DNA from 3 places in the Weissella thailandensis genome. Region 1 is predicted to be linked to each of the others. Evidence: riboswitches for the same ligand, from Rfam matches in the RefSeq annotation. Region 1 holds a riboswitch; each other region holds the start of a gene.
The links. Region 1 has a riboswitch for thiamine pyrophosphate ahead of FOL01_RS04805 (solute carrier family 23 protein). Riboswitches for the same ligand answer to the same signal wherever they lie in the genome.
Positions count from the first base shown of each region.

Region 2: another riboswitch for thiamine pyrophosphate. It lies ahead of thiW (energy coupling factor transporter S component ThiW); the one in region 1 lies ahead of FOL01_RS04805 (solute carrier family 23 protein).
Region 3: another riboswitch for thiamine pyrophosphate. It lies ahead of FOL01_RS03495 (ECF transporter S component); the one in region 1 lies ahead of FOL01_RS04805 (solute carrier family 23 protein).

Region 1 is NZ_CP014332.1:982,854-993,461, reverse strand. It holds partial or broken gene FOL01_RS11025 (IS3 family transposase) at 120-761, opposite strand; gene FOL01_RS11520 (IS3 family transposase) at 777-962, opposite strand; gene FOL01_RS11320 (transposase) at 1,016-1,267, opposite strand; gene FOL01_RS04805 (solute carrier family 23 protein) at 1,340-2,020, opposite strand; TPP riboswitch at 2,107-2,206, opposite strand; TPP riboswitch at 2,288-2,377, opposite strand; gene rfbD (dTDP-4-dehydrorhamnose reductase) at 2,755-3,594, opposite strand; gene rfbB (dTDP-glucose 4,6-dehydratase) at 3,634-4,671, opposite strand; gene FOL01_RS04790 (dTDP-4-dehydrorhamnose 3,5-epimerase family protein) at 4,682-5,278, opposite strand; gene rfbA (glucose-1-phosphate thymidylyltransferase RfbA) at 5,284-6,162, opposite strand; gene FOL01_RS04780 (nucleotide sugar dehydrogenase) at 6,254-7,420, opposite strand; gene FOL01_RS04775 (glycosyltransferase family 2 protein) at 7,442-8,230, opposite strand; gene FOL01_RS04770 (lipopolysaccharide biosynthesis protein) at 8,223-9,503, opposite strand; gene FOL01_RS04765 (O-antigen polymerase) at 9,500-10,608, opposite strand, start outside.
Region 2 is NZ_CP014332.1:627,130-637,737, reverse strand. It holds gene cls (cardiolipin synthase) at 1-1,368, opposite strand, end outside; gene FOL01_RS03145 (ABC transporter permease/substrate-binding protein) at 1,452-2,972, opposite strand; gene FOL01_RS03140 (ATP-binding cassette domain-containing protein) at 2,983-3,903, opposite strand; gene thiE (thiamine phosphate synthase) at 4,019-4,636, opposite strand; gene thiM (hydroxyethylthiazole kinase) at 4,584-5,432, opposite strand; gene thiW (energy coupling factor transporter S component ThiW) at 5,429-5,950, opposite strand; TPP riboswitch at 6,054-6,155, opposite strand; gene FOL01_RS03120 (LysR family transcriptional regulator) at 6,205-7,101, opposite strand; gene FOL01_RS03115 (phosphoglycerate kinase) at 7,257-8,477, opposite strand; gene gap (type I glyceraldehyde-3-phosphate dehydrogenase) at 8,583-9,593, opposite strand; gene FOL01_RS03105 (hypothetical protein) at 9,946-10,158, opposite strand; gene FOL01_RS03100 (hypothetical protein) at 10,282-10,608, opposite strand, start outside.
Region 3 is NZ_CP014332.1:700,999-711,606, forward strand. It holds gene FOL01_RS03460 (shikimate kinase) at 1-439, shown strand, start outside; gene aroD (type I 3-dehydroquinate dehydratase) at 414-1,145, shown strand; gene FOL01_RS03470 (hypothetical protein) at 1,138-1,836, shown strand; gene FOL01_RS03475 (peptide ABC transporter substrate-binding protein) at 2,181-3,788, shown strand; gene FOL01_RS03480 (metal-dependent hydrolase family protein) at 3,806-4,969, shown strand; gene FOL01_RS03485 (energy-coupling factor transporter transmembrane component T family protein) at 5,118-5,786, opposite strand; gene FOL01_RS03490 (ABC transporter ATP-binding protein) at 5,779-7,194, opposite strand; gene FOL01_RS03495 (ECF transporter S component) at 7,199-7,762, opposite strand; TPP riboswitch at 7,886-7,977, opposite strand; gene FOL01_RS03500 (ribose-phosphate diphosphokinase) at 8,151-9,122, shown strand; gene FOL01_RS03505 (aldo/keto reductase) at 9,155-10,144, shown strand; gene rbsK (ribokinase) at 10,235-10,608, shown strand, end outside.

The DNA of each region.
Region 1 (10,608 bases):
ATTGAAGTCAATATTTGAGACAGGTTTTAAGAGACATTCAGAACTGCGTTTACCTTCCACAGCTCAAATAAATCATTAATCGTGATTAATAACTTATTTGAACCATGGAAAGCATTAAATCAGGCGGCCATTTGGCTCGTAAGTGTTGCGATTTCAACTTGTAAGGGGGTCTGGTAGCCCAGTGAACTATGAATTCTCTTCCTATTGTAGAAAGCATGCACATATTCAAAAAGGACAGCAGCGGCAGTTTCATAATTCTTAAAGACCGGCACTGGATAAACACATTCCTTTTTGAGGGAAGCATGAAAAGATTCCATTGGTGCATTATCGTATGGACACCCCTTACGGCTGTAAGAGTGGCGGATATGTAGTTCTGTTAACCGTTGGTTGTAATCATCGCTGGTGTACTGTGATCCTAAGTCTGTGTGGATAATCAGGTCCCCAGTAATGGTTCGATTTTTAACCGCGCTTTCCAGGGTCTTTAAGACTAAATCAGTATCCATCTTTTTTGAGAATGAATAGCCGATAATTCGTCTTGAGTGCAGATCCATGATGGTTGATAAGTAACACCAGCCATTACGCTTCGTTTGAATATAGGTCATATCAGCGGGCCATTTTTTATTTAAACTAGTGGTCGAGAAATCCTGCTTAAGCAAGTTGGGACGCTGTTCAACCTTAGTTTTGGAAGCCGAAGCCGCTTTCCATTTATTGACGGTAACGGAGTGGATATCCAGTTCCTTCATGAGCCGGGAAATCCGTCTTGGGCTGCACCGACGCTACAGTGGTTGAAGTTCCAGATTCAATTCATGGTGGATCTTCATAACGCCGTATCGCTGCTTGAATTCCGCAAAGATCCGCAGAATCCGTTGTTTTAAGTCCTCATCTTCGGCCCGGCGTTTTGAAGGCTTTGGGGATCGATAACGATAATAGTGAGCTCTGGAAACACCGAGGATTCGGCACATCTTAGTTACCTGGTGGTTATGGCTTTCTTGGTGAATATAATCAAAAATATTGGTTACTTCTGCGCAAGGAAGCCCAGGGCTTTTTTTAGGATTTCGTTCTCCTCAGACAGGGAAGCCAGCCGCTTTTCCATCGCTTTAATTTCATCTGGCGATTTATCGGATTGAGTTTTGGCTTGGCCCTGGATCCACTTATGAACGGTTGAATAGCCAATGCCATATTCTCTGGCCAGTTGGGCGGCTGATTCGCCTTGTTTATATAGGTTGATGATGTTTTGTTTGAATTCTTTGTCGTAACGAGTTGGCATGTAAAAATTCCTTCCTTTTGAGAGACGATTTATTCATTATACGCTCTCTTAAAAGTTGTCTCAGGAATCAGCTTACATCCATGCGCCATAAGGTAATAGTTGCGGTAACCCAAACCACGATTTCGTTGATAATACACTATAATCCACAACGCCTAACCAAACGGCTAACAAATCCCCAATAATCAAAGCGATTAAAAATGAAAAATGTTTCCAAAATCCTTTACCAAATATCGACAATAAAATCACAATAGCAGCTGTTGTGATTGATAAAGTAAGTGTCGATAATGAAGAAAAACCTTCATCTCCTGGAGAACCACCTAAAAACTCAGACATTGTGAATTCAGACAAAGAAATACCTACCAAAAAAATAAGGGTTCCTGTAATTGCTGGTGTTAATAATTTTATTAATTTATTTATAAGTCCTGTAACGGACAACATAAATACAATCAATGCACTTAGCAAAATCGAACCGCCTGCTGTTGCTAGTTGGCCAGTTTTACCCGCACTAATCATTAATGCATCAAAGTAGGCAGATGGGCCTTGAATAATAGGTAACTTTACTAGCCTTGTTGCCTGTGTCAGCGTAACTATACCCGAGACAATAAAAATAGTGTTTACCAAATTAGTTGATGAGCTCAACGAAAGTCCTGCGGCCGCTGCAACATAGATTGGATCTAACCATACATTAGAAACAAACACATGTTGTATACCTGCTAAGCCATGCGCAACTATACGATTATCTTTTGTGACCATAATAATAAACATTCCTTTCCCAATAAAAAAAGTGTCCTTAGATACATAAAAAAGGACACTTAATAACAACCGTTGACAATGTTGCTAACTATGATTGGTCACTTTCCTACGCCAGTATTAACCAGATCAGGTTCAAAGGGACCGATATACATCATCTCAGTCTTTACGACGCCCCTAGTGATTATCATTCAATTTTAAAAACTTCTTCAACAAACTATTTCGTGCAAATAAAAAAGCATTTTTCTCACCTGGAGAAAAATGCTACATGAACAATATGTAACACTTTCCTACGCTGATATTAATCAGTTCAGGTTCAAAGGGTTCTTCTCAGCCATATCGGCGCCCCTAGCACAAGGTTATTGTACCATAAATTATATTAAATTTTCTATCTTAATGTAAAATCAATTTCAAAGGATTAATGAACGTCATTATCCCTTATATAGGGTTAATCTAATTATTAGGATATAAATCTACCAATCAAAAAAGTCTATGAGACCAACAAAACTATCAGAGTCGCAAACTATGTTTTAAAAAACTTTGAATAGATTTCCTAATTTTTCATGGCGTTTGACTAACATAAAATTAAAATTTGTAATAATTTATCTGCTAATCAATATATACTATAACATGTAACGCCATATTCAATTTTCTTAATTTATCTATTATTTTGACCATTGTGTTTATCATTAATCAAACAAACTAAAACTATATAATATTATATATAATAAAATGTTTTACTTAATAGATAATAAGAACTTCTTTAACGCGTCTTGCCATGTAAGGATTTCAAAATCCGTTGACTTAGCTTTTTCCAAACTCATAACCGAATGTCTCGGTCTGTAAGCCTTTTGTGGAAATTCCTCACTTGTCACTGGCATCACCTCTACAGAAGTATCTTTTAAAATTTCCTCAGCAAATTCATACCATGTTGCTGTACCTTCATTTGATAAATGATAAATCCCATATTCAGATTTAGTATCAATTAGATGTAACATGAATTCTGCTAAAGTCCTTGTCCATGTAGGGCGACCTAATTGATCATCAACTACTGTTAGTTTAGAATGACTTTCAGCAAGGTATTGCATAGTGTAAACAAAATTACCACCAAACTCACCGAATACCCAGCTAGTTCTGACAATATAAGCATCAGCCTCACTCTCAGTAACAGCTAACTCACCAGCCAATTTTGCACGCCCATAGGCATTTTTAGGATTAACCGCCGCATCTTCTTGATATTCCCCTGAATTTGTACCATCGAAGACATAATCTGTTGACACTGCTACTAATTTAGTATCAAATTTTTTCGCTGCGTCAGCAATATTTTTTGTACCTTCAACATTGACCTGCCAATTTATTTCACGGGCTTCATCTTCTGCTGCATCAACCTTTGTATAAGCAGCTGCATGTAGCACAACATCTGGCTTTTCTTGTTCAAACACTGACATTACTTTTTTCCTATCCGTAATATCTAGTTGCTGTGAGTCAAATGCGACAAAACTCAATTGTCGCTCCGATAAAAGTTTTTGTAACTCTCGTCCAAGTTGGCCGTTAGCTCCCGTAACTAAGTACTTCATAATTCCTCCGAAAAAAGCCAGCTTTCGCTGACTTTATTATTATTGATTATTTTGAGCATATTTTGCTTCAACAGATTCTTTTTCGGGTTGCCACCATGATTGATGATTTTCATACCATTTAATCGTATCTTTCAAACCTGTTGCAAAATCAGTGTACTTTGGTTGCCATCCCAACTCTTCACGAATTTTTGTCGCATCAATTGCATAACGTAAATCATGCCCTGAACGATCCTGGACAAAATCAAAATCATCTTCATCCTTGCCCATATCTTTTAGAATAGTACGTAGTACCGTGATATTATCTTTCTCACCATCTGCTCCAACTAAGTAGGTTTCACCAATCCTACCCTTAGTAAGAATCGCCCATACGGCAGTTGCATGATCATAAGTATGAACCCAGTCGCGAACATTCTTGCCTGAACCATATAACTTTGGTTTGATTCCAGAAATAATATTAGTCACTTGGCGAGGAATGAACTTTTCAATATGTTGGTATGGGCCATAATTATTTGATGTATTTGAAATCGTTGCCTTCAAGCCAAATGACCTTACCCAAGCACGTACTAATAAATCTGAACTAGCCTTAGTTGAAGAATATGGACTTGATGGACGATATTGGGATTCAGGAGTAAATTTTTCCCCTTCTCCCTCGCCATGGCCAGGTAAATCTTCACGCAATGGTAAATCACCATAAACTTCATCCGTAGAAACATGGTGGAAACGCTTATTGTACTTACGAGCAGCTTCAATTAAGGTATAGGTTCCCATAATATTAGTTTGAATAAATGGTGAAGGATCTTTTAATGAATTATCATTATGGCTTTCAGCAGCGTAATGAACAATAGCATCTGTTTCTGAAACAAGCTTATCAACTAATGGTGCATCCGCAATATCACCAACTACCAACTTAACACGGTCTTCAGGTAAGCCAGCTAGATTTTCCTTGTTGCCGGCATATGTTAACTTATCAAGTACAGTAACATTAACCTCGGGATGTTCCTCAACAATATAACGAACAAAATTTGCACCAATGAACCCAGCTCCACCAGTTACTAATATATTTTTATACTCAGTCATGAATGAACTCCTATTTTAATTGCTCTTTTGTCAGTGGTTCAACATCTTTCAATAAGGGATGATTTTTATCGGCTTCACTCACTTCTGCATGCTCCACATCATCCCATGTGATTCCTAATGTAGGATCAGCATAGTTAACAAAAGCATACTTTGGCTTCAATTCTAAAGCCCAATAGTCATTCACTAAATAGGAATATGAAACTGTGTCACTTAGTACTTGAAAACCGTTGGCAACACCGCGAGGTACATAAATTCCCTTACTAGCGTCAATGATTGTTTGGTAAACATTCCCAAATGAACCACCTTCGCGTAAATCTACCCAAGCACCCAGTACTTTGCCACTGTCAGCTACTGAAATATATTTATCCCAAGGTTCTGCATGCAAACCACGTAATACACCTTTACGTGATAGTGATACATTATTCTGCAATTTGTCATCTTTGAAGAACTCTGTTGGGAATCCTAAAGGTAACATCTTTTCCTTTTGAAAGTTTTCTTTAAACCAACCACGATTGTCACCGTGAACTGGAATGTCGAATTCCACCATACCCGGGATATCCGTAATTGTTCGAGCAACTAATTCCTTTTCAAAAAAGTCTTCAGACATACGTTTTATACTTCCCTCTCTTCAGCAACAATACGCAATAAATACTGACCATAATCATTTTTCTTTAATGATTGTGCTAGAGCCTCTAATTGCTCGACATCAATATAACCCATACGGTAAGAAATTTCTTCTAGTGAAGCTACTTTTAAATTTTGTTGCTTTTGAATAGTAGCAATAAAAGAAGAAGCTTCCAATAACGAATCATGCGTCCCAGTATCCAGCCACGCATAACCCCGTCCCATTACTTGAACATCTAGGTCGCCACGATCAAGATAGGCCTGATTGATATCGGAAATTTCTATTTCCCCACGAGCTGATGGTGTTATGTTTGCAGCAATATCCACAACATCATTATCATAAAAATAAAGCCCCGTTACAGCATAATTAGACTTTGGTTGTTCTGGTTTTTCAACAATTGACAGTGCTTTACCATCTTCATCAAACTCAACAACTCCAAAACGCTCCGGATCCTTAACCTGATAGCCAAAAACCGTTGCCCCTTTTTCTTTAGAGGCGGCATCTTGTAATTGTTGGGACAAACCTGCACCATAAAAAATATTGTCACCTAGTACCAAAGCAACCGTCTCATCACCAATGAAATCAGCTCCGACAATAAAGGCATCTGCCAATCCACGTGGCTTCATTTGTACAGCGTATTGAATATTCAATCCAAGTTCCTGACCATTATCAAATAAGTCTTTAAATTGTCCAAGGTACTCAGGAGTAGAAATCACTAATATATCTTTAATACCTGCCAACATCAAAACTGACATTGGATAATAAATCATTGGTTTATCATATATTGGCACTAATTGTTTACTGGTTGCTTTCGTTATTGGATATAACCGAGAGCCTGATCCTCCAGCTAAAATAATCCCCTTCATAGTAGACTCCTATTATTGTACTAATGCACGACTTGAAATATAGATTACAAATCGTAATCCTAAAAAACTAGTTGTTAAAAATATGAAATTTTTATTCATATCGATAAATATCTCTTGTATACACCTTTTCTCTCGAATCTTCCAAATCCTCTGAAAATCTGTTTGCTAAGATGACATCTGATTTCTGCTTAAACTCTACTAAATCAGAAATAACATCTATTCCATTAAAATGATTCTCTGTTAATGTTGGTTCATAAATAATCATTGTAATTCCAGCTGCATCAAGTCGATTCATTACCCCTTGAATTGCAGAATATCTGAAATTATCAGAATCTGCCTTCATAGTTAATCTATAAATACCAACAACATCAGGCTTCCTTTCCAAAATTTGTTTAGTAATAAAATCTTTACGAGTACTGTTACTATCAACAATAGCCTTAATTAAATTGTTAGGAACTTCTTTGTAATTTGCCAATAATTGTTTTGTATCCTTAGGAAGGCAGTAACCCCCATACCCAAACGATGGATTATTATACCCTTTTGCAATTCTTGGATCAGCACTAATAGCATCAATAATATTTTTACTATTCATGTTCTTCACTTCAGCATAAGAATCTAATTCATTAAAATATGACACTCGCATAGCTAAATAGGTATTAGAAAATAACTTTACAGCTTCTGCTTCTGTACTCGTTAAATAAAACTCAGGTATATCCTCTTTAATGGCTGCATCGCGTAGTAATTTTACAAAAATGCCTCCCTTTTCAACACTTTCACCCACAACAATTCTTGAAGGATACAAATTATCATATAACGCTTTACCCTCTCTCAAAAATTCTGGGGAAAACATAATACGATCTGTTCCAAACTTAGATTTCATAGATTCGGTAAATCCAACAGGTATAGTTGACTTTATAATAATTAAAGCATCATGATTCAAACTTAACACTTCGTCAATTACCTCTTCGACACTAGATGTATCAAAATAATTTACTTTTTCATCATAGTTTGTAGGTGTAGCTATAATAACTAAATCTGCATTTTTATAAGCAAAAGTTGAATCTAATGTTGCGGTCAAATCCAGATTTTTATTTTTTAAAAAATTGGAAATTTCCGCATCAACAATTGGTGAAATTTTATTATTAATTAAATCGACCTTTTCAGGTATTATATCTTTAGCAATCACTTTATTATGTTGTGCTAACAATGTAGCCAACGACAACCCCACATAGCCCGTACCAGCAATTGTAATATTCATTTTTAACTCCTTATTATAATATTAATCCCAATTTTCAAAAAAAACTTTTAATGACTCACGTATCAGTTTGTTTTTTGCTTTGTTCTTTACAGTGCCACTTCCATCCTCATGATGATATACACTCCAATTAGTATTGTACATCATCGTAACATCTTTACTCTTTGCCAGTTCTGCAATGTGATCTTCTTCAGAATACAAAAACATACGTTCATCAAAAACTGGCATCAATTTGTGCAACGTTTCCTTCTTCATACCATAGAAGGAACCATGTAATGCATAAACAGGTAATTTTCCCTGTTTTCTCTTAGAGTATAGAGATTGAACCTTCTTTGAAATTTTATTGCTTATCAAATACGTATAGTACCACAACGACCTGTCATAATAAGCATACCTTTTCAATAGCCTAAATCCTATTTTTTCTTTCTTATAATAATATGGATTCTGGTTCTTTCCCGAATCCGTTACTACCTTAGGACCTACAATCTCATCATCACCGATTTCATTAAGCGATAAGTTATTTATTTCAATATCTGGATTAGAAATAAATAAATAATCATATTGAAATTGTTGTGAATAATTTATTCCCGCATTATTACCAGCTCCATACCCTTTATTAGGTACTTTAATAAAATCTGCTCCAATTTTATGAGCAATTTTTTCCCCTTCCTCTGTTGATTTCATATCTTTAAAGCTATCAACAACAATAACTTTAAAGTCATTAGACTGAAAGGGGATCGATGAATTAAATCTTTCTAAATCCGAATAATTACCATAAACCAAAACTATAAACACAATTGCCTTATTACTCATTTTCTGCTCCCGATTTTCTATTTACCATAAAACTCCAAAAAATCATACTCAATACCGCAAGTACTAAATCTGAAATTACAAAAGACCATGCCATTAATGTAACGCTATTCGAAAAGAACATTATCAATAGCATTATAAGAAATGATAAGCATAAACTAATTGTATTGACTGGCCTAACGGAAATCGCATCTATTGGATTGCGCAATAATAAGAATTGGGCTCTTGGAATTAATGTTATTAATAAAATCTTCGCTATATTTAATTGTTCTGTATACTCATTTGAGTATAGTATCTGCATTATTTGCTTTGAAAAGATGATTCCAAAAAAAACTACAATGAATGAAAATAACAGGTATAAAATAGATAGATATCTAACTTGTTTTTTCACTAACCCCATTTTTTTCTCCATCAATGCTTTACTAACCTTTGGTAGTAAAACGATTCCTACATAACTAAACAATGGTAAAAATGCTTGAAGTATACCTGTAGATGCAGCAAAAAATCCTGAAGAAAGCTTTCCAAACCTTTGATTTATTATCATTAATGGAATTAAATAATAAGAAAATTGTATAATCTCACCTGGAATTCTAGGAATTCCATAAATCAATAATTCTTTTATTTTGCTATATAAATTAACAATTTTAAATGTTTTAAATTCTGAATTCAGACGAGTAAATAAACACATAAATACTATACTTAATAATATATTTGAAGACCCCCAAGCCGTTAATATAGTTTCAATCCCATCATCTTTAGCGATATAAACTATTATGACATTTATAACTTGAGTCAATAATTGTATAACAGTATAAGTATAGAAGCGTTCCTCTCCACGGTAAGCAGAAAAAATAAAAGTATTGGCAGCTATTCCAATAGAATAAATTAATAATGGAATTATATACTTTGAAAAAACTCTACTTCCAAAAATATAGGAAGCCACCAATTCCTGATTAAAAAATATTATAGCCGAAATAAAAACAGCCATAGTTAGTAGTATATAGATACCTAATTGATAGTATTCGTAGGCTTTTTTAGGGTTATTTTTTAAATACAACGAATAATATCTTGGAATACTGATCCCCAATTCTAGCAAAATGAAGAAACCGATAACTGTTGCAGATCTCTTGGCAATATTGAATACTCCAAATTCGTTTACTCCAACAAAAATAGCCACCATTTTATTGATTAAAAAATTAGATAATAGAACAAAAATCTGCCCCGAAAACGTAATAATTATATCCTTAATAAAACTACTATCTTTTACATTATTCACTTAGACGACCTCACAATAATTAAATAGGGTAAAAATAAAAACATCGCCAATATATAGCTCATATAACTCCATGGACTAATAATAAACCCATAAAAAACAAAAAAATAACCATTCAATAATATAAACGATGATAAGTATATGTTATTTCTTTTAATCAATGAGTAGTACGAAAATATTACAATTCCCATAATAAACGAAAAAAATATAAAGGACCCTATCACGCCAAAATCTTCAATCAATCCCCTAAATACTGTGTAAATATTTGCTGGGAATCCTTCGACTATAATATATTCAGAGTATACCCCTCTTATCCTTGTTGAAATACCCAAAAAATTAAAAATACCTATAAAGGTATTTATTCCTAGTCCATGACCAAATGTTTCATGGTAATTTCCTAACCAATAATCAAATGTGGGAACATGGCCAAAAGCATATATTAGAAATTTATTTAATACAGTATGAACATTCTGTGAAGTTATCTCTCCAATTCTAAATAGCATTGTTAGAATCAAACCTGACAATGCACCCAAAAGTGTTAAAGTCCATTTAACCAAACTGCTAAATTTTATACGAAAATCTTTACCTAAATAAACATTAGCAATCATCATCGATGACACAAAGAAGAACATACTACTCAAAAATTCACTCTTTGTATTCTGAACCAAAATATTCGATAATGCAGGCAAAAATCCTAATAAACCTAATAGCTTATTTTTTTTATTATTTACAGATGCAAAATGATACCCTCCGATTATAGGGGATAGATATTCGAATACCATCAAAATTTGCATAACAGTGCTGGTTTTATGCGCTCCGTTATACCTATTTACGGCCATTTGGTTATTCATTTCTAAAAAATCATCAAAGCTTAAAAAACTGCTGATTGAAAACCCATTTAATCGAATATTTAAGAAGGGTACTAACATCCCTAAAGAAACGACACCAAGTAAAATAAAATTACTTTTATGTATATTAAATCCTATAAAGTTTTTCTTTTTTACATTTTCACCAACTACTTTCCCTATATATAAATTTAATACAAACCCAACCAAACAAAGTGACGTTATATAAAAAACTCCATGGTAATTGTATTCAAATTTAACAA
Region 2 (10,608 bases), 360 kb from region 1:
CAACAACGTTGAATTTTCCAAATCTTTCTCAAAAATATGATTCATTTGTAACGCTAAGTTCCGGCTATAAAGAAAGGCATTTACCTCAAAATTTAATGCAAAAGAACGAATGTCCATGTTGGCACTACCAACTGATACGATTTTATCGTCAATCACAATCGTCTTAGAATGCAGGAATCCTTTATTATAGGCATAAACTTCAATGCCTTCCTGAGCTAATACACTAGCATAATACTCAGTTGCCCGATAAACAAACATATGGTCTGGCTTTGACGGAATCATCACACGGACTCTGATACCTGACCTAGCTGCAATTTCAATCGCGTCCATAATAGCTGAATTGGGAATGAAATATGGCGACTGGATCGTAATACTCTCATGTGCCATAGAAATCATCCGTAAGTAGCCTTGGTAAATTTGTCTCGTATCAGCATCAGGACCTGAAGAAACAACTTGCATCGCCACATCACCACTTGCATTAATGGATGGAAAATAATTTTCACTGAACTCTACCTTTTCATTATCGGTCGTTGCATTCCAATCTGTGAAAAAGCGACTTTGCATTGCTAGCACACCATCCCCGACTACCCGAAGATGCGTATCACGCCAATAACCAAACTTTTTTAAGCGCCCCAGATATTGATCACCAACATTAAAGCCACCGATATAACCAATGTTACCATCAATAATCACCAGCTTACGGTGGTCATGATTGTTAACATGTAATGAAAACAAATGCCACTTCGGCATTAGAAACGCCTCAACTTTGCCACCAGCTGCTCGCAATCGCTTATACATTCTTGAATTTCGACCGCTAGATCCCCACGCATCAAAAATAACTCGCACACGAACGCCAGCTTCAGCTTTTTCTGTCAATAAATCAACTAACTCATTACCGATTTGATCATTATAAATCGTATAAAATTCAACATTTATATGATGTTTTGCTGCACGAATATCAGCAAACATTTTTTCAAACATATCATTACCATCAGTTAGGACATCAACTTCATTCTGGTTGGTCAAAATTGCTTGTTCATTTTGTAGAAATAAGCGAATGAATGACTGCTCTTCAACAAAATGATTCGGATCTACAGCTGACAAGACTTCTTGTTGCTGATTTTCTGCAATCCGATCAATCCCTAACGTTTGCTGTGTCTGCATCGTAAATATACGATCACCTGATAATTTACGACCAAATAAATAATAAATTAGAAATCCAATTATTGGGAATAATAGCAACACTAACATCCATGCCCAGATAGACGTAATGTCACGGTACCGATCTCTAAAAACAGTTAAAATAGCAGCTAGCGTGTTAAAAATGAACACAAGCTCCACTATTAAAACTACCCAATGCTCAACCATACCCACACTCCTTCTGAATAATACTACCATTCTAACAGTTTTGTACCATCACAACATGTTAAATTACGTATAAATTAGCCATATTACTTTAATAAATGATGTTTCACTAGATATTGATGTGCTACTTTATCAGCTTGTTTATGCTGGACAGTAACCTGATAGTTCATATCAATCATATCCTGATTGGTAATCTTACCGTCTAAACGAGCCAAACTTTCCTTCACACTTGGATACTTTGTTAGGATGGCTTTTCTAACTAATGGCGCTCCCTGGAATGGTGGGAAATATTGCTTATCATCTTTCAAAGTCACTAACTTATACTGCTTCAATTGTGGATCGGTTGTATAAGCATCAGTAACATCAATTTGTTTATTAACTAACGCTTTATAACGTAAACTCGAAGACATGCTGGTAACTCGTTTAAATTGCAACTGATAAGCTTTTTTCATGCCCGGATATGAATCTTTTAATTCATAAAAATCATGGTCGAAACCAGCTGTTAATTGCGATGACATTTTTGCTAAATCACTCGTTGTTTTCAAATTATACTTTTTAGCATCTGCTTGACGAACGGCTAAAGCATACGTATTTTGATACTTCATCGGTGCTAAATAAGCCAAGTTATCCTGTTCTTTCATCGCACGCTTTGCATCGTTAAAAGCTTGCTTGGGTTGATGGCTAACATGTTCTCCCTTCACCAACGTTTGTAAAACGGTCCCCGTGAATTCGGGATAGATATCAACGTCACCACCCTTTAAAGCTTTATAAATAAAGGTTGTCCCACCAAAATTTGGCTTCAATTTGACATCTAAGCGTGGATTATCTGCTTCAATGAGTTCCTTATATAGATTAATTAGGATTTCTGGTTCACCGCCCAATTTACCCGCGATGGTAATCGTTCCTCTAGGCTGTACGATTGCTTGGCCACCAAAATAAACACCACCTAATGCAACAAGACTCGCCAAAAGAATGCCCATTTTCTTAAGAGACAACTTACCGATTAGTTTGATTCCCCAAGAAAAAATAAGTGCCAATAGTGCTGATAGGATTGCACCCAAAAGTAATTGCGCATTGTCATTAGTTTGGATTCCAATCATAATAAAGGTTCCTAAACCACCACCACCAATCAAAGCTGCTAAGGTGGCTGTTCCAATGACCATAACTGTCGCAATTCGCAACCCTGATAGAATCATTGGCATAGCAAGCGGTAACTGGATTTTGAATAATTTAAATGGCCATGAAAAGCCAAATGCTTCCGTTGCTTCAGTCAAATTCGGGTCAATTTCTGTTAAACCAGCATAGGTGTTTTGAAAAATTGGCATAATCGCATATAATACCAATGCAATAATCGCTGGCACTGTACCAATACCAACAAATGGAATCAGGACTCCCAATACCGCTAAACTGGGGATCGTTTGGATAACACCTGCTATCTGTAAAACAACTTCACCAGCGCGGCGATGCTTCATCAAAGCGATTGCCAACGGTACAGCAATGACAGCTGCGATAAAAATAGCCGCTACTGAAAGTAACACATGTTCACGCAGTGCAACCAAAATATCTGTTGATTGCGTTGTAAATAAATTCATCAAATCATTTAACATCCCATCCCCCTTATTGTTGACCAATATACTGCAACACATCATCCGCCGTTACAACATACTGTTGGTCAATAATGACTTGATCGACTCCACGTAAGGCCATTGCTAGTTCTTGAATTGTTTGTGTTGCTGATAATTGTGTCGTTTGTACGGGATACTCTGAATGTAGCGGATGTAGTAATCCTGCTGACTGCATGTCTGAAATCAGGGTTACGCGTTGATTATCAAATAATGATGAAACTGTTTTGTTCGCTGGTTCACTGATAATTTTGTTTGGTGATCCAACCTGTTCTAAATGACCGTTAACCAACACACCTATTCTAGTTCCTAACCGTAATGCTTCATGCATATCGTGCGTAACAAATAGAATCGTTGGTTTCAATTCCTCATACAAATCCAAAATCAAATCCTGCAACTGCTTTCTTGATAATGGATCAAGGGCACTAAAAGGTTCATCCATTAAAATAATATCTGGCTTTGTAATTAATGCTCTAACAATTCCCACTCGTTGCTGTTCACCACCTGACAATTCGCTCGGCATTCGTGAGCCATATTGTTCATGTGGCAAACCCACCCTATCTAATAGTTGGTTAACTAAAGTTTCTCGTTTATCACGTTTCACTCCTTGGGCCTCTAATAAAATACCAGCATTTTGGGTAATTGTTAGATTAGGGAAAAGGGCAATATTCTGTAGAACATATCCAATATTTTTTCGTAACTTAGCTGTATCAACTTGATTAACATTTATGTCATCAATCAATATTTCACCTGCGGATTGTTCAATCAACCGATTAATCATCTTTAAAATTGTTGTTTTACCGCTACCACTTGGACCAACCAAAACAAAAAACTCACCCGAGGCAACCGTTAAATTTAGTTTATTAACGACCTGTTTTTCTTGGTATGTCTTTACCACATCACTGAATTTTATCATGACCATAACTCCTTTATTCAGCACTTAACTGCCTATCACAAGATTATTTCTTTAAAATCAAAGGAATATAAAAAAGACTGAGTAATAATTAATTATTATCTCAGTCTTCAATACATTATAACTGTTCAAGCTTCTTTTTTAAATGTTGAACTTTTTGCGCAATATCATCCGCTTTCATAATTTCACTCACGACGGAAATGCCAGCAATGCCCGTTCCTTTAAATGTCATGATGCGATCTTCTGTGATGCCACCAATAGCAACGACCGGAATATTAACAGCCGCGGTAATTTCCCGCAGTGTATCAACCGACGTTTGCTTGGTAACAACTTTTGTTTGGGTTGGAAAGATTGCCCCAGTCCCCAAGTAATCTGCGCCTTCTGCTGCCGCTTCCGTTGCACGGGCAACTGTCTTGGCAGAAACACCTAATAATTTTTCCTTGCCAAGTAACTGGCGTGCCACACTAACTGGTAATTCGTCATCGCCAATATGGACCCCACCTGCATCAACCGCTTGGCAAATATCGATTCGGTCATCAATAATTAGTTTCAACCCATAGCGATCTGTTATTTGTTTTACCTTCAAAGCCAGCTCATAGTAATCCCGAGTTGATAAGTTCTTTTCCCGTAATTGTACCAGGGTAACGCCATTGGCACAGGCGGTCTCAACTTTATTTAAGAATTCACTCTCCGTCTCCCCATATCTTGCTGTCACTAAATATAATTGTTTTGCCATTTTTTGTTCCCCTTATTTGATTTGTCCAATCGGTATTATCGATACCTAATAATGAAAGTTCATTTAGAAATAGTTGCCGAAATTCTGCGATGCCTGCCGTAGTTGCCTTAGTTTTCGCCATTTCACCTGAAATGTTGAGATAACTAACCGCTTGAACAGCTGCGTCTTCGGGGGATGCACCAGCACCCAACAACGCTGCCAATAAACCACTTAACATATCCCCTGAGCCAGTAAACCGGTCCAATTCCGGCACACCATTACTTAATATCCAAGCATTGTCCTTAGCCACTACAATATCTTTCGCGCCAGTTGCTACATAAACTGACTCTTGTGGCAACTGTTTCAATGCCACAATCAATCTAGCTAGTTCATCATCAGTCTGGTCTAATGGGCTACCATCAACACCACGACCATTTGTTACTAAACCACATAATGCCCGCATTTCTGAAATATTACCGCGAATAATTGTTGGCTTCTTTTCCATAACAACTTTAGCAATTTGCATAGCTGATTTTGCACTTGCAATGCCCACAACATCAAGCACGATTGGCTCTTTACCATCTGCTACTTCACTCGCAGCCAGTATGCTTTGTTCCTTAGTTGATGATAAGCTACCCAAATTTAATAGTAAGGCATTGGTTTGGCGGATTAAATCATCAAAAGCACGTGTATCCTCAGTCATGATTGGCTTAGCACCAATGTAAAGTAACGCATTTGCGACCGTCTCTACCGAGATAGCATTTGTAATACAATGAATTAGCGGTGCAGTTTGCAACGGAATCTTTATTTTTTTCATTTAACGACATACCCCTTTCCATTAAAAATACGTATCATATCTTTAAACAAAGATATCTTTTTAGCTTGCTGCCAAATGAGCCAGGCTGCCACTGCCCCCATAAGCGTTGCACCTAAGAATCGTGGTGTATACAATAACCAATACAAGTCTGTTTTGGTACCCGTGAAAAGGACCATAACTGGATAAGATAGCAATGAACCGACTATTCCAGTACCAATAATTTCACCAATGATAGAACCGTAAATACTATGCGTCCAGCGGGCCCCAAGGCCTGCTAATAAAGCACCGAAAACAGCCCCCGTCAAAGCCAGTGGTGGAATCCCCATCATCATCATCCGGATAATTCCACAGCAAATCGCCATAATTGTTGCGTACAATGGCCCCATAAGAACACCCGCTAAGATGTTAATCACACTAGACATCGGCGCCATGCCCTCAATTCGTAAGATTGGTGATAGTACAACATCTAACGCAACCATCACCGCTAAATAAGTTATTTTTCTAACTTTTGGATTCATTCTTGTTTTCCCCCGATAAATTTAAGTAATATAATTTCAAAATAATTGGGCAATAAAAAAAGACCTCCCTGCAATAAAAAAATCATCACAAAGAGGCCAATAATTGACACATTTACACAATTCCTACGCTTAAATAACTAAAACAGGTACGAAGGGTCTAGAGTTCTACTCATTCTCAGCCAACTTGGCTCCCCTTTGCGATTATATTTAATTTTTATATTATAATATTACCACACATACTAATAAAATGGTTTTTAAATAATATCGTGATTAAGTACTTGAGTAATATATTTCCAAAATAGTCCATTAGCCTTAGACTCATGGACTTGTTTCATCCTCATAAAACCAAAATCACTTGTCGTATTTGTGGCGATTTTACGTTTAACAATCTGTCCATCATTCGTCATATCAACTCTTTTTTCCATCATTAAGGCGATACCCATACCATTTAGGACCATGTTCAATATGATATCAATTCGTTCACCTTGATAAGCCACCGCAGATGCCAATTGTTTCTTCTCACCAACAGCACCAAACTTATTAAAAATTATTGTTTCCTCGCCTTCAAGTAATAATAATTCTTCTTTCATCAAATCATCTAATGAAATTACACGATTGGCAGATAGTGGATGATTAGCCGGCAACACACAAACTAAATTATCCTGATCAGTCAACAACGTTTCTAATTTGCCATTAACAGCTGGTGTGTAATGACCAAAAATTATATCAGCTTGATTATCTTCTAACGACTGGATCAATAAACTATCTTTCGTTTCAGAGAAATGTAATGTAATTTCGGGATGTCTTTTATGGAAGTCACTCATCAATGAAAAGCCACGGTAATTAGAAAATGTTGGCATCGTATGAATCGTCAATACGTTATCTGATTCAGAATCATGTTGCACCAATGTTTGTTGTAGTGCATCAAACTCATGAATGATTTTTTTGGCATACATTTCAGTAATCCGTCCTGATTCAGTCAATGAAATATGACGATGCTCACGTTTAAATAACTGTGTTTTTAATTCCTTTTCCAAAGACAAAATTTGCTTAGAAATATTACCTTGCGTTGTATACAACCTATCAGCCGTTTCAGAATAATTCCCAGTTTCAGCTAAATCTAGAAAGACCTTAAATTTATGAATATCCATTATGTAGTTCCCCAATTATTACTATTTGGAATAGTCTACCACATTCTAATCAACTTTGTCATAGTGAACTCTTTTACTACCAAAAATAATCCTTACTAAATGAAAAAACTGGGACATCAGATAATGTCCCAGTTCCTTTATTTATTATTTTAAAATTACTTCTCAGAAATTGCTGCAATTCCAGGCAATGTCTTACCTTCTAGGTATTCAAGAGAAGCACCACCACCAGTTGAAATGTGGCTCAACTTATCAGCAACACCCAATTGTTGAACGGCGGCAGTTGAATCACCACCACCAACAATTGTCGTTGCACCATTCTCAGTTACATTAACTAATTCTTCACCAATAGCTAATGTACCCTTGGCAAAGTTATCCATCTCGAATACACCCATAGGTCCATTCCAGACAACTGTCTTGGCACCGGCAAGCACTGACTTAAATAGTTCAACTGACTTAGGACCAATATCAAGACCCATGTAGCCATCTTTAATGTCACCTTCTGCAACATATGAGTCAGCATCGTTAGCAAACTTATCAGCAGCAACCGCATCAACAGGTAATACCAACTTTTCACCAGCGTCAGCAATTAATTGCTTAGCAAGTTCAACTTTGTCTTCCTCGTATAATGAGTTACCAATCTTTTCACCCTTTGCAGCGGCGAAAGTATAAGCCATTCCACCACCAACAATAACTTTGTCAGCCTTTTCCAACAAGTTTTGAATAATGGTAATCTTATCAGAAACCTTAGCACCACCAATGATGGCAACAAATGGACGCTCTGGATTTTCAACAGCACCACCCAAGAACTTAATCTCTTTTTCCATCAGGTAGCCGGCTGCTGTTTGAGCAACGTTTGCGGCAATCCCAGCATTAGATGCGTGTGAACGGTGAGCAGTACCAAAGGCATCGTTTACGAATACATCACCTAATGATGCCCAGTAAGCACCTAAGTCAGGATCATTCTTTGATTCGCGCTTAACAACCTCACCATCAACAACGTCAGCATAACGAGTGTTTTCGAAAATCAACACTTGGCCATCTTCTAACTTGTTAATTGAATCTTCCAATTCTGGACCTTCAATAGCTGGTACAAAAGTTACAGGTTGACCAAGTAGATCAGCCAAACGTTGTGCAACAGGCTTCATTGATAGAGCAGGCTTATCATCTTCACTCTTAATACGTCCTAAGTGTGAGAACAATACTGCACGACCACCTTGTGACAACACATACTTAATCGATGGTAGTGCTGCAACAATACGGTTATCGTTTGCCACTTCTTGTTGTCCGTCAACTTCCTTTAGGGGAACATTGAAGTCAACACGCATTAATACTTTTTTACCCTTTAATTCTAGGTCTTCAACTGTTAATTTTGCCATGGAATCCCTCTTTCTTTTTACTTCAAATACTACAAATCTTATATAAAAAACGGGCGGTTCAGACTATTACTAAACCACCCGTTTTCAATAATAGTTAAGTAACTATTAAAGTGTTGCTAAGTGCAACAAAGTACGGATCATGTTTGAAGTGAAACCATACTCGTTATCATACCAAGCAGCAGTTTGTACTAATTGCTTATCACCAACAGTGATAACCTTAGTCAAAGTTGGATCATATACGGCACCGTGTGTGTCGCCAATCATATCAGATGAAACAATTTCATCATCATTGTATCCAAATGAAGCATTCTCATACTTCTTAACTGCTTCGTTAACTTCTTCAGCAGAAACAGTCTTTGACAATACAGATGTCAACTCAGTAACAGAACCGTCAACAACACCAACACGTTGTGCGTGACCATCCAACTTACCAGCAACTGATGGAACAACTAGACCAATAGCCTTAGCAGCACCAGTTGAGTGAGGAATTGTGTTTACAGAAGCTGCACGGTTTGAGCGCATCTTCTTACCCTTAGGTCCATCCAAAATCATTTGTGTACCAGTAAAGGCGTGAACAGTAGTCATCAAACCAATTTCAATACCAAATTCCTTGTCCAAGGCGTTTGCCAATGGTGCAAGTGATTGCGTGGTACATGAACCAGCAGAAACAATGTTGTCGTCTGCAGTCAATGTGTCTTGGTTAACACCGTAAACAACAGTTGGTACGTTTCCAGCTGGTGCTGAAACCAATACCTTCTTTGCTCCGGCGTCCAAGTGTGCTTGTGACTTTTCTGCTGATGTATAGAAACCAGTTGATTCCAATACAATCTCAACACCGTCATTAGCAACCCACTTCAAGTTAGCTGCATCGCGCTCAGCGTATACATGGATCTTCTTACCGTCAACGACAATACCATCTTCGTCAGCTGAAACTTCAGCGTCCAAAGTACCATGAGTTGAATCATACTTCAACAAGTATGCCAACATAGCAGGATTAGTTAAATCGTTAATTGCAACAACTTCAATGTCGTCCGCTGTACCCTTCAATTCAAGAATACGACGAAATGCCAAACGACCAATACGGCCGAAACCGTTGATACCAATCTTAACAGTCATATTATTAAGATTCCTCCCAGAAAAAAATTCTTTTGTAACGTTTCTACATGGAATATTATACGACTTTGTTTACAATTTCGCAAACAAACGTACAACTATTGTTATGCTTTAATTTCATACAATTTGAAATTAAACCCTGCTACAGATGAACTACTTAGCGTTCACTAAGTCTAAACCCATCCGTTACATGTATTATACGATAGATAGGTAGAAACTGCGTCATATTTGCTTGAATATTAATTCACTTAATTCTTTGATTGACTAAGAAACGACAATTTATAATTATCAGCTTTTTTAACGTTTATCCGGCTTATTATTATATAAAGTTGACGAAATTGTGAAAACACAAACTTTACTTACCTAATAAAATACGATGTGCCTCTTTGCCATCAACACCACCTAACCTAATTAGGCTATAACGCAATAATAACTTGATGCCACGTACTACCCGATGAACATTACCATCAATTAGAAATTCAATCATTGAAATAAATGCCATTACAGCAATCCACGCACTTGTCAGTGTCCCCAAAATTATTAAGAACGAAATCATATCATTACTCATAAACTGCCTCCTGACAATTAGTTTAAACTTAATGTAATTTGTTAATTAAAGTCCTAAAGGAATCCCTTTAGGACTATTTATAGTATATATTAACTTTAACCTAATTTCAAGAGGTCGACTGCTTTAATTTAATAGTCCGTTCCTTCTATATAAGTTAACTGTTTCTTGAGCAAAATCTAACGGATACCCCAAATACTCACATAACATCCAGGCTTCAAAAGGTTGGTCTTCATATTCATGAGCAATTCTCATCATTACTTTTTCCGGCGTCATATACTTGATCACTGACTCGCGAGCGACGATTTCGTCGTTATGAGCAAGCGTAGCATCATAATCCATATGATTGCCAATATCCGAAATTGCATGGTGATATTCCTCAACCAAAGTTTTCGCTTTATCAAAGGTCGACAATGTTTTATCAATAAAGATATATGCCTTATCACCTTTTAA
Region 3 (10,608 bases), 280 kb from region 1:
TACCGATCAACTGATTGTCAAACAGACTGGTCAGTCACCTGGAGAAATTTTTGCGACTGTTGGTGAGTTAGGTTTTCGACAGTTAGAACAAACTATCCTGCAAGAAAATCTGACAAAATCTGGGATTATGGCTACCGGTGGTGGCATTATTGAATTAGAGCAAAATCGACAACTATTAAAAAATAGCCCAGTACCAGTTATTTACTTATCTGGTTCCTTTGGTCAAACAGTCGAAAGGTTGGTAAAAGATAATACACGTCCGATCGTGCGCAATAAATCTTTATTGGAGTTGGCTGAACTTTGGGAGCAACGTCTCAAAAAGTATTCAGGTATTGCAACAGAGGTTATTTATACTGATAACAAGACTGCTGACCAGGTTGCTGAAGAAGTATTGCAGCATATGAGAGCTGTTAATGATGAAACGACTGAAAATAGGTAATGCGAGCGCAACTGAACAACGTCCACTTGTCGCCGTACCTATGGTTGATGAAACGATGGCAGATGTGAGACAGACGGCACGGATGCTTAGCCAAACGGCTGCCGATGTCGTCGAATGGCGGATTGATTACTTATCAGGTTTATGTGAGTTAACGGCTAGTAATATTCGCCAGGTTCATGAGATACTTAATAAACCCTTGTTATTTACTTGGCGAACGGCCGGTGAAGGGGGACAATTAAACTATCATCATGATAGCTACCAAATGGTTTACCAACGTGCGCTACAAGCAGGCGTTGATGCCATTGATATTGAGCTTGCGTTACTAGCAGATCAACAAGCACTTTTAAAATTAGTGCCTGAAAATGTTAAAGTTATCGGTTCTAAGCATAACTTTGACACAACCCCTAATCATTTAGTTAGTCTTTTAATGGAGATGACAAGGCTACCTATTGATGTTGTAAAATTAGCGGTCATGCCAAAAGTGGCAACGGATGTTGACCGCGTATTGCAGGCGACAATGACGGTTACTGCAAACAGTGATTTACCGCTGATTACGATGTCGATGGGGGCGTTGGGGATGAGATCACGCGAGGTTGGCTACCAATACGGTTCACAGCTAACTTTTGCAAGTGTGAAAGCGGCATCAGCACCAGGTCAAATATCACTCACAACACTATTACATAAATGGGGAGAATCAGATGTATAATAGTCACTTTTTTTCAGATGATAGACAAGCTGTCCTCAATGATATCCCGGGTACGATGGGGTATACCTTGATTACATTTCATGCAGAGGGTGATGATATTCAGTTAAATCAGGCGAAATTACGACTTGATTGGCGCGCACCGGATATTTTTCGACAACACTTAGCACAAGAATTACAGCATAATGAACAGTTTGATCGTATTGGCTACGTGACACGTGTTGAAATGTTACTTGGTCAGGCTATGTTGGATTATAATGGTCGCTTTACTTTAGATACAACTGCACTAAAGAGTACCATTCAAAAGCAAACGCAAGAACCAATGCAATTAACAGCAATTGCTGCGGATATGATTTTACCAATTGGTTTCACAGATTTGCGTCATGTTGTCCATTTAACAAAGTGGGTCCATGAAAACCATGTGGTCTATCATTTAGTGGCTGGATTACCAGCGCTAGAAAAGAAGGTCGATAATTTACGGAATTCAGCGGTGTTTAAAAATAAGGGCCCCGTATTAATTCACGAAGCGGAAATCGATTCACAAGCATTGCTATTATTTTTACAAAATTTGATTCAAGATTATTTTGGTGTCGAAGTTGCGAAACTTCATTTGACGCAGGCAGCATTCGGCCAGGCTGATCCAACAAAACAGTCAGCAGGAAATCGAGTATTGATTGCAAATTTCGAAAATTAAAAAGTAGTCAAACAGTTTTTAATCTTATTTTAATTTAACGGTTGCTTTTTCTCATGCTAGCGTTATAATTAAATAAATTCTAGTAAGACATGTAAGGAGAAAGCATAATGTTATTAATTAATTCAGAAATTAATCAAGTTGTATTCTCAACAACTATTTCATGGTGGTGGCCAACGAGATAGTTGGCTATTTGTTGTGGGCTAGCTATCAGTTATGTATTAACGATAGCTAGCCGCTAGAAATTAACCTGTCAATTTTAAAAGACAACGGCTAGTTAGCACGTAATGTGCTGATTGGCCGTTTTTTTATTTGTTGAGTTAATTATTATTTAAGGGAGAATTGTTATGAGAATAAAAAAATTATCGTTCATAGTGTCAGTGGGTCTGACAACGGCAACTATTGCAAGCTTGTCCCAGGAAAGAGTAGCTTTTGCGGATCAAGCAATCAATTGGACAGAATCAGCAGCCTTGACGACGATGAGCCCATCGCAGGCTAATGATTCTACTGGTTCGGAAATAGTCACTCAAACTGGCCAAGGATTATATCGATATGGTAAAAATAACCAACCGCAATTAGCTGATGCCAAGTCGGTTGATATTTCAAAGGATGGTCGTGAATATGTGTTTCATTTAAAAGATGATTTAAAGTGGTCTAATCACGAAAAAGTGACGGCAAATGATTATGTCTTTGGTATACAACAGACTGTTGATCCGAAAAATAAGTCTAATGGCGCTACCTTAGCTAACAATATTAAGAATGCGACAGCAGTAACAAATGGTGAGAAAGCAGCTGATGATCTTGGTGTTAAAGCACTTGATAGTCAGACATTGAAAATCACTTTGAATAATCCTGATCCTGCTTTTAAAAGTATTCTGACAGGTACAGCATTCTATCCGCAGCCTAAAAAATTTGTCACGAAAGTAGGTAAGGCATATGGTACGTCCGCAGATAAGACATTATCAAATGGACCATTTGTACTAAAAAATTGGCATGGTTCGGATAAGTCGTATCAGTTGGTAAAAAATAGTCAATATGAAGATAAGAAAAATGTTGCCACAAATAAAATTAATATTCAGACCGTGACCGATAATACGACTGGCTATAATTTATATAAAGCTGGGAAATCTGACTATACACCATTAACTGCTGATCAAGTTCGAGCGAATGAAAATAACCGCGCATACCATAGTATTAAAAATGGTCGGACTGACTTTTTGGGATTAAATATGAAAAATAAATATTTACAAAATAAAGACGTGCGAGTTGCCATCAAGCAAGCTATTAATACAAAAGGGCTGACAAATAAGGTGCTTAAGGGTATTCAACGTAGCGGGAATGCCTTTACGCCTGAGAATACAATTAAGAATCCAGATAATCAGCGTGACTTTAGTAAAGAGGCTAACAGTAAAAAATATGCCTTTAATAAAAAAGACGCTAAGAAAAGTTTAGCTGCGAGTGATACGAAGAAAATAAAGTTAACCTTACTAGCCGATAACGATGATCAGAGTAAGATTGAAGCACAATATGTGCAAAATCAGTTACAAAAGAATTTACCTGGTGTTGAATTGACGGTTAAATTTCAACCGAAGGCTGCGCGAGTTAAAGCACAATTATCACATGATTTTGACATTGTCTTAACTTCATGGGGTGGTGAATATGCAGATCCAATGAGTTTTCTTAATATGGTTCAAAGTGATAGTGGTATCAATATTGCACAATTTAATGATAAAGAATATGATGCAGCGCTCGCACGGGCTAATGGTAATGATGTGAATAAGCCAGCCAAACGGTACCAGGATTTACTACAAGCTGAACAACGAATTCATAGTGAATTGCCGGTTGTGACTTTAGGACATCAGTCAACACCAGCATTGATTCGACCAGATGTTAAAGGATTGTTAGTGAATACTTATGGCGCAACGTTTGACTTTAAAGAAGCTTACAAGAAATAAATAGGGGGATATCAGTAATGACACAAGTAAAATTTATTAATGGCGCAATTTTTATCGCAGGTGAATTTAAAACAGCATCTTTTACGATTGATACAGAATCAGGTTACTTTATAGATAATGATGATGATGCTCAAGTTGTTGATTTATCAGGTAAGTTTGTCATTCCGGGGTTAATTAATGCGCATACACATATTTCAGATTTAACAACTAGTGATAAAAAGCAATTGGCAAACATTACCAATGAGACGGAACTGGCCATTTATGCAACGAAACATTTACGTGAATTTTTATCAGATGGTGTGACGACAATCAGAGAGGTTGGCGCAGCGAATAACATTGATATTAAATTAGCAAAATTGATTAAACAACATGTGGTTGCAGGTCCAAATATTATCGCTAGTGGGGCTGCACTGACGATTACCGGTGGTCACGGGGCAGGGGCTATCGGTAAGGAAGTGGACGGTGCTGATGAGGTCCGCAAAGCGACGCGTCAATTGATTAAGACAGGCGCTAAAAATATCAAGTTAATGGCAACGGGTGGTGTTACGAGTAATGACCAAGAGGTACCTGGTAATGTCCAATTTAGTGTTACTGAGTTAGCAACAGCTGTCGAAGAAGCGCATAATTATGGCATACCAGTAGCTGCTCATGCGCAAGGTAATCAAGGAATAAAAAATGCAATCAAGGCAGGTGTAGATTCAATCGAGCATGCGATTTATTTGGATGATGAGGCGATTGATATGTTACTACAAACCGGTACGCCAATTGTGCCAACGCTTTCTGCACCGGATGCTATCCATGATCATAAAAAAGACATCATTGCATGGATGTATGACAAAAATGAGGATGTTTTGCTAGCTCATCGTCAGAGCATTGCAAAGGCGATTGAGGCAGGAGTCGAAATCGTTATGGGTACTGATGGGGGGACGCCATTCAACAACTTTAGTGATGGTTCAACGAAGGAACTTGAAAAAATGACGGCGCTTGGTTTAACGCCACAAGATGCTATTCTGGCAGCAACTAGCAATGCCGCGAAAGTGTTAAGAATCGATGACCATGTTGGGAAAATAGCGCCTGAATTTATGGCTGATTTTATTGTTTTGAATGAAGATCCATTAGAAAATATAAAGGCTCTACAAGGTCCGAAGTCCGTTTATAAGTCTGGAAAATTAACTAACTAATAATACGAAAAAGGTTGGAACAAAAGAATGTTCCAACCTTTTTTCTTAAAATATATTGTATAACGAAATTTACGCTACGGCCAAAAATGACGCAAATCACGTGACATGACACATTAGCTTCAAAACGAGTTTTGTCATGCGCTTTGTTTTACCAAGGCTTGATGACAATCGCAGTTAAAAGATATGCCAGGATTAACAGGCAGACAAGGCCCCATTGCCATTTTGGCAAATGCTCTTGTACAGTCTGTGTTCGTGGAAAGCCTTCCGAAAAACCATGAGAAGTCATGGCAATCGCTAAATCATCCGACCAATGTAAGGCGCTCAGAATCGCTTTGAAATATATCTGAGGTTGCCATAAATGATAAGTGATCCCACGCAAGGCACCAGCATATCGAATGATTTGCACTTGTCGTCTGACACGTGGCACTAAGTTAAAGGCAGCTAATAAACCATAAGTAAAAGTATTAGATAACTTTGCATGCTGATTCAAGCTGAACAGTAAATCTTTCACATTGACAGTTAGCGTGACAGCGGCTCCTAAAAGGAGGTAGGCGTATAAACGAGTTGCATAGACTAGTGCCAGGTGATGTGTGTCACCAGTACCAAAGGCAATAAATGACCACCAAGTTCCAAAGGCCACGGGAATCGAAATTATCAACATCAGGCCAACAATTTTCAAGTTTGGTCGTTGGAGCAATAGATAGATTAAACTAATGAACGCAACGATTCCGTTGAGAATAACGGAACGGACAAATGAAGTTTCAATACCAATGCCGAGCATGATGAAGACGAGAATTGTTGGATTTAATTTAAGCATTTGGCGCCTCCCCAACAAGGTCTAACTGTTGATTCTTAAAAATCAATTCATAGTCAATAAAATCAGCCAAACCGGCACGTTGATGAGAAATCATCAGGACACTTTGGTCAGTTTCGTGAATACTCTGGTTAATTAATGTCATCACTGTGTGTACTGAATCAATATCCAGACCAGCCAATGGCTCATCCAACAATAGAATTGGTTGCCCCATAATCAACATACTGAGCACTTGTAACTTCTTTTGTTGACCACCAGATAGTTGATAGACCACATGTTCAGTTAGATGATTTAAGTGTAAGTTCTCTAAAGCCGTTTGTACACGCTCATCTGTCCAATAATCGGTTGCTAAACTATGCTGTTGTGACAAAGCGACTTCTTCTTGGACGGTCATTGTTACAAATTGATCACTAGCTGATTGAAAAATCAACGCAACTTTTTTTGCCCAATTTTTTAGCTTTATTTTGGCTGTATCTTGATCATCCCAAGTCACTCGCCCGTCATATTTGACTTGGTGACTAAGTGCCTTAAATAAAGTTGATTTACCAATACCGTTTGCACCAGACAATAAACCGATTTGTCCAGTCGGTAAAGTAAAGTCACTATTGATTAACAATTGCCGGCTTTTGCCCACGGTCAGTGTCAACTCTTGCCAACGTAGATGACCATCAGTTTTAGGAACACCATAAAAAGGTGTTTGAGCAGGAAGATTAACTAATTTTGACAGTGATTGTTGATTTAATGTACCTGAATCAGTGTCGATAGCAAATAGATAATCAACAAGTTCTTGATAACCGGATAAGTCATGATCAGAGATAATGATCGTTTTGTGCTGCTCTAGTTGCATTTTTTTCAAATCCGTCAGTAGTGATAAACGTGCGGCTGGATCGACACTGGCAAATGGTTCATCAAGTAAGATGATATCACTGTCCATCGCGATGATAATGGCTAAAGCAACGCGTTGTTTTTCGCCACCAGACAATGTCAATAAATCTTGGTCAGCAATTTGCTCTAGATGGAGCGCATTGATAGCAAATGCTACTCGCTGATTAATCGTCTCAGTTGGCAATTGTAAATTTTCTAAAGCAAATACCAATTGTAGTCGTGCTGTCCGCATCGCGAATTGACGGTCTGGATTTTGGAAGAGCATGGCAATTCGTTTTGCCCGTTCGAAAGGTGCTAATGGTTGAATAGGTTCGTCGTTTAATAATACCTGACCAGCCGTGATGACCCCACCAAATTTTGGGAGTAATCCAGCCATTGCTTTCAGCAGGGTCGATTTACCTGAACCAGAGGGACCAATCAATAAATTAAAAGATCCTGTTTCAGGAACCCAGTTAATTTGATTTAATACGTTAGGTTGGTCAGCTTGATAGGCAAAACTTAGATGATCAACTTGTAATTTTGTCATAAGCTTAACGTTTTAGTAATCCAGATTTTGCAACAAGCTTTTTGATAAAGTAAACTAATACACCACCAAAGAAACCGGCAGAAATCAAACGAATAATAAATAGGGTAATCATCAAACTTGGCTTATAATCTGCATAACCACTATTGAAGAGGTCCCAAATGAACGTCACGATCGTTGTCGTTAATACAGAAAGACTAATGCCTAATTTATCCCAGTTTTTGTAGCCAGTAGTAGCAAATCCGAGTTCTGTACCAATACCTTGGACAAAACCAGAAATCAAATTAGCAGCTCCCCAGCTTGAGAATAATAGCATTTCAACAGCTGCTGCTAATACCTCACCAATGGTTGAACTACCGACCTTTTGTAGGATAGCCCCAGCTAATGGTCCGGCCATTAACCAGACACCTAATGTTAAATCATTAGCGTAGGGTTTTAGTGGGGTAGCAGCAACAGCATAATAAGCAGCACTCCATACCTCAAAAATGACCCCAAAAAAGATGGCGATAATGGCTAAGAAAATCACATCACGTAATGACCATTTAACCTTAGACTCAGTAACTGTTTGCATAATAATTGCAAACCTCCTTAAAATAAAATGTGATCGAATCGCCGAAGCTTTGGTAACAAAAAAAGCCCCAGTATCGATAGCGCTTACACACTAATCATGGATACTGGGGCTTGTTTACTGTCATGGTAAACAAACCAAGCTCCCTAGCAACATTACCTTGCTCAGGTTCTATGGGTATTATCTCAGCCAGTTTAATGGCACCCCAGCTTGTTTGATTCGCTTGTTTAAGTATAGTGGTAATATATTGAATTTGCAAATAAATTCTATTGGGCTAACACAGCATCAGAATAACTCGGGCTTTTAATGGTATAAAGCATACCGTAACCGGTTTTATTTTGTTAAAATAGATTTAACGACAGATGGTGGTGAGAAATGGAGGAAATCACTCGTGAAATCTCAAATAAAGTTGTTAGGGCTAACTGCGAATCATGATTTAGCAGATGCAGTGGCGGAAGAATTGCATTTGCCGTTGACACAGTTAGATATCAAGCGCTTTGCGGACGGCGAAATTTACGAACGAATATTAGAAAGTATCCGTGGTGATGATATTTACGTTATTGCACCAATTGCAGAGGAAGTAAATGATGCATTTATGGAAATGATGATTGTTGTGGATATCTTACGACGCTCATCTGCGGCGAAAATTACGCTTGTTATTCCATACTTTGGTTACGCTCGCCAAGACCGTAAAGCCAAATCACGAGAACCGATTACTGCTAAAATGGTTGCGTCACTTATTGAAATGAATGGTGTTGACCGGGTTGTTTCAATGGACTTTCATGCAGCGCAATTACAAGGCTTTTTTAATATGCCAGTTGACCATTTGCAAGCAGCACCATTATTAACCGACTACTTTTATAGTCGGAATTTATTAGATGATTTGGTTGTTGTCTCACCAGATCATACCGGAGCTGGTCGTGCTCGTAAATTTGCTGACTTACTGGCTGCTCCTTGGGGGGTTGTCAATGATAATGTTGCCATGACTAATCCGGAATCTGATGATGCGATTGTTGGTGATGTCAAAGGACGTCGGGCAATCATTGTTGATGATATTGTTGATACTGGCTATCGTGTGCAGATGACTGCTAAAGCACTACTGGCTAATGGTGCCACTGAAGTTTATGTTGCTGCAACACACCCAGTACTTTCAGGGCAAGCAGCGGAAAATTTGGCGGCAGATGACAATATTGAACGTTGCATCTTTACGGATACCGTACGCGTCCCCGAAGAAAAGCAAAGTTCAAAATTCACAACATTATCCGTTGCGCCTTTGTTTGCTGAGGCAATTAACCGCATTCATGAGAACAAACAGATTGATGTACTATTACGTTCAAAAAATAAGCCAGAAGTTAATTTATAAATAATCGCATTTAAAAATTAGGAGGTACCATAATGGTCTACGCAGCATCAGAAAATCGTTATGAAGTTATGCCATATCGTCGGGTTGCCGATTCAGGATTGATTTTACCAGCCTTGTCATTTGGATTGTGGCGTAATTTAGGAGATCAAAAGCCACTAGCTAATTCAAGAGAAGTGATGTTAAAAGCATTTGATAATGGTATTTTTTCGTTTGATAATGCTTCAAATTATGGCCCTTCCGATGGGACTGCGGAAGAAACATTTGGTGCAGTTTATAAAAAAGATTTACATCCTTACCGTAATGAATTGATTATCACCACTAAGGCCGGCTACCATATGTGGCCAGGACCATTGGGACAGTTTTCGGGTAAAAAGACCTTAACAGCTGCTTTAGATTTATCATTACAACGGATGCATTTAGATTATGTTGATATTTTTTATGCGCATCGTTGGGATCCAGAGACGAACTTACGTGAAACAGCCGAAGCCTTAGACTTAATGGTTCGTCAAGGAAAAGCTTTGTACGTTGGGGTTTCAAATTACACAACTGAACAAGTGGCAGAGATTAGTAAAATATTTGACGAATTACACACACCATTTATTGGTAATCAGATGTCATACAACATGTTTAATCGGGAAGCTGAAGATACAGATATGTTGGCGACTTTGGCGCAACATCATGCCGGATTGATTGCGTATGGTCCATTGGCAGAAGGTTTATTAACGGATCGTTATTTGGATGGTTTCCCAGCAGACATGCCATTGCATCGCACCAATGCGTTCATCAAAGATGATCCCAAGGGGACGGTGTCAAAGCTTAACGCGTTGAATAAAGTGTCAGCTGATCGTGGACAAACCTTAGCACAATTAGCAATGGCCTGGTTACTACGTGATAAACGTGTGCCATCAATCGTTATTGGTGCTTCTTCAGTTGATCACTTATTGGATAATGTCAAGGTTGCTGATAATATGACATTGTCTACCGAAGAATTAGCAAAAATTGATGCTATTTTGAAGGGATAAAATTTGAGGGACAAGAATTGTTTATTTTCTAGATGACTAACTTGAAAATAAACAATTTTTTTGAATAATCATTTATAGGAGAATTGAGCTATGACAAGAAAAGTAACAGTTCTGGGGTCGTTGAATTCGGATACGATTTTGCATATTGATCACTTGCCAGTACAAGGTGAAACCATGGCCATGACTGATGCTTCAACCGCACCAGGGGGTAAGGGAGCCAATCAAGCAGTAGCTGCCCAACGTTTAGGGGCTCAAGTGCATTTTATCGGTGCTGTTGGTCAAGACCAGAACGGTGAGTTGCTACTAAATGCCTTGCAAGCAGATGGTGTCGATACCACACACATTGCCCAACTTGCCAATGTTGGTACCGGAGCCGCCTATATTTTATTGGAAAGCGATTCGAACAATACGATTCTTATTTTAGGTGGTGCGAATCAACAAGTTAGTGAAACAAATGTTGATGA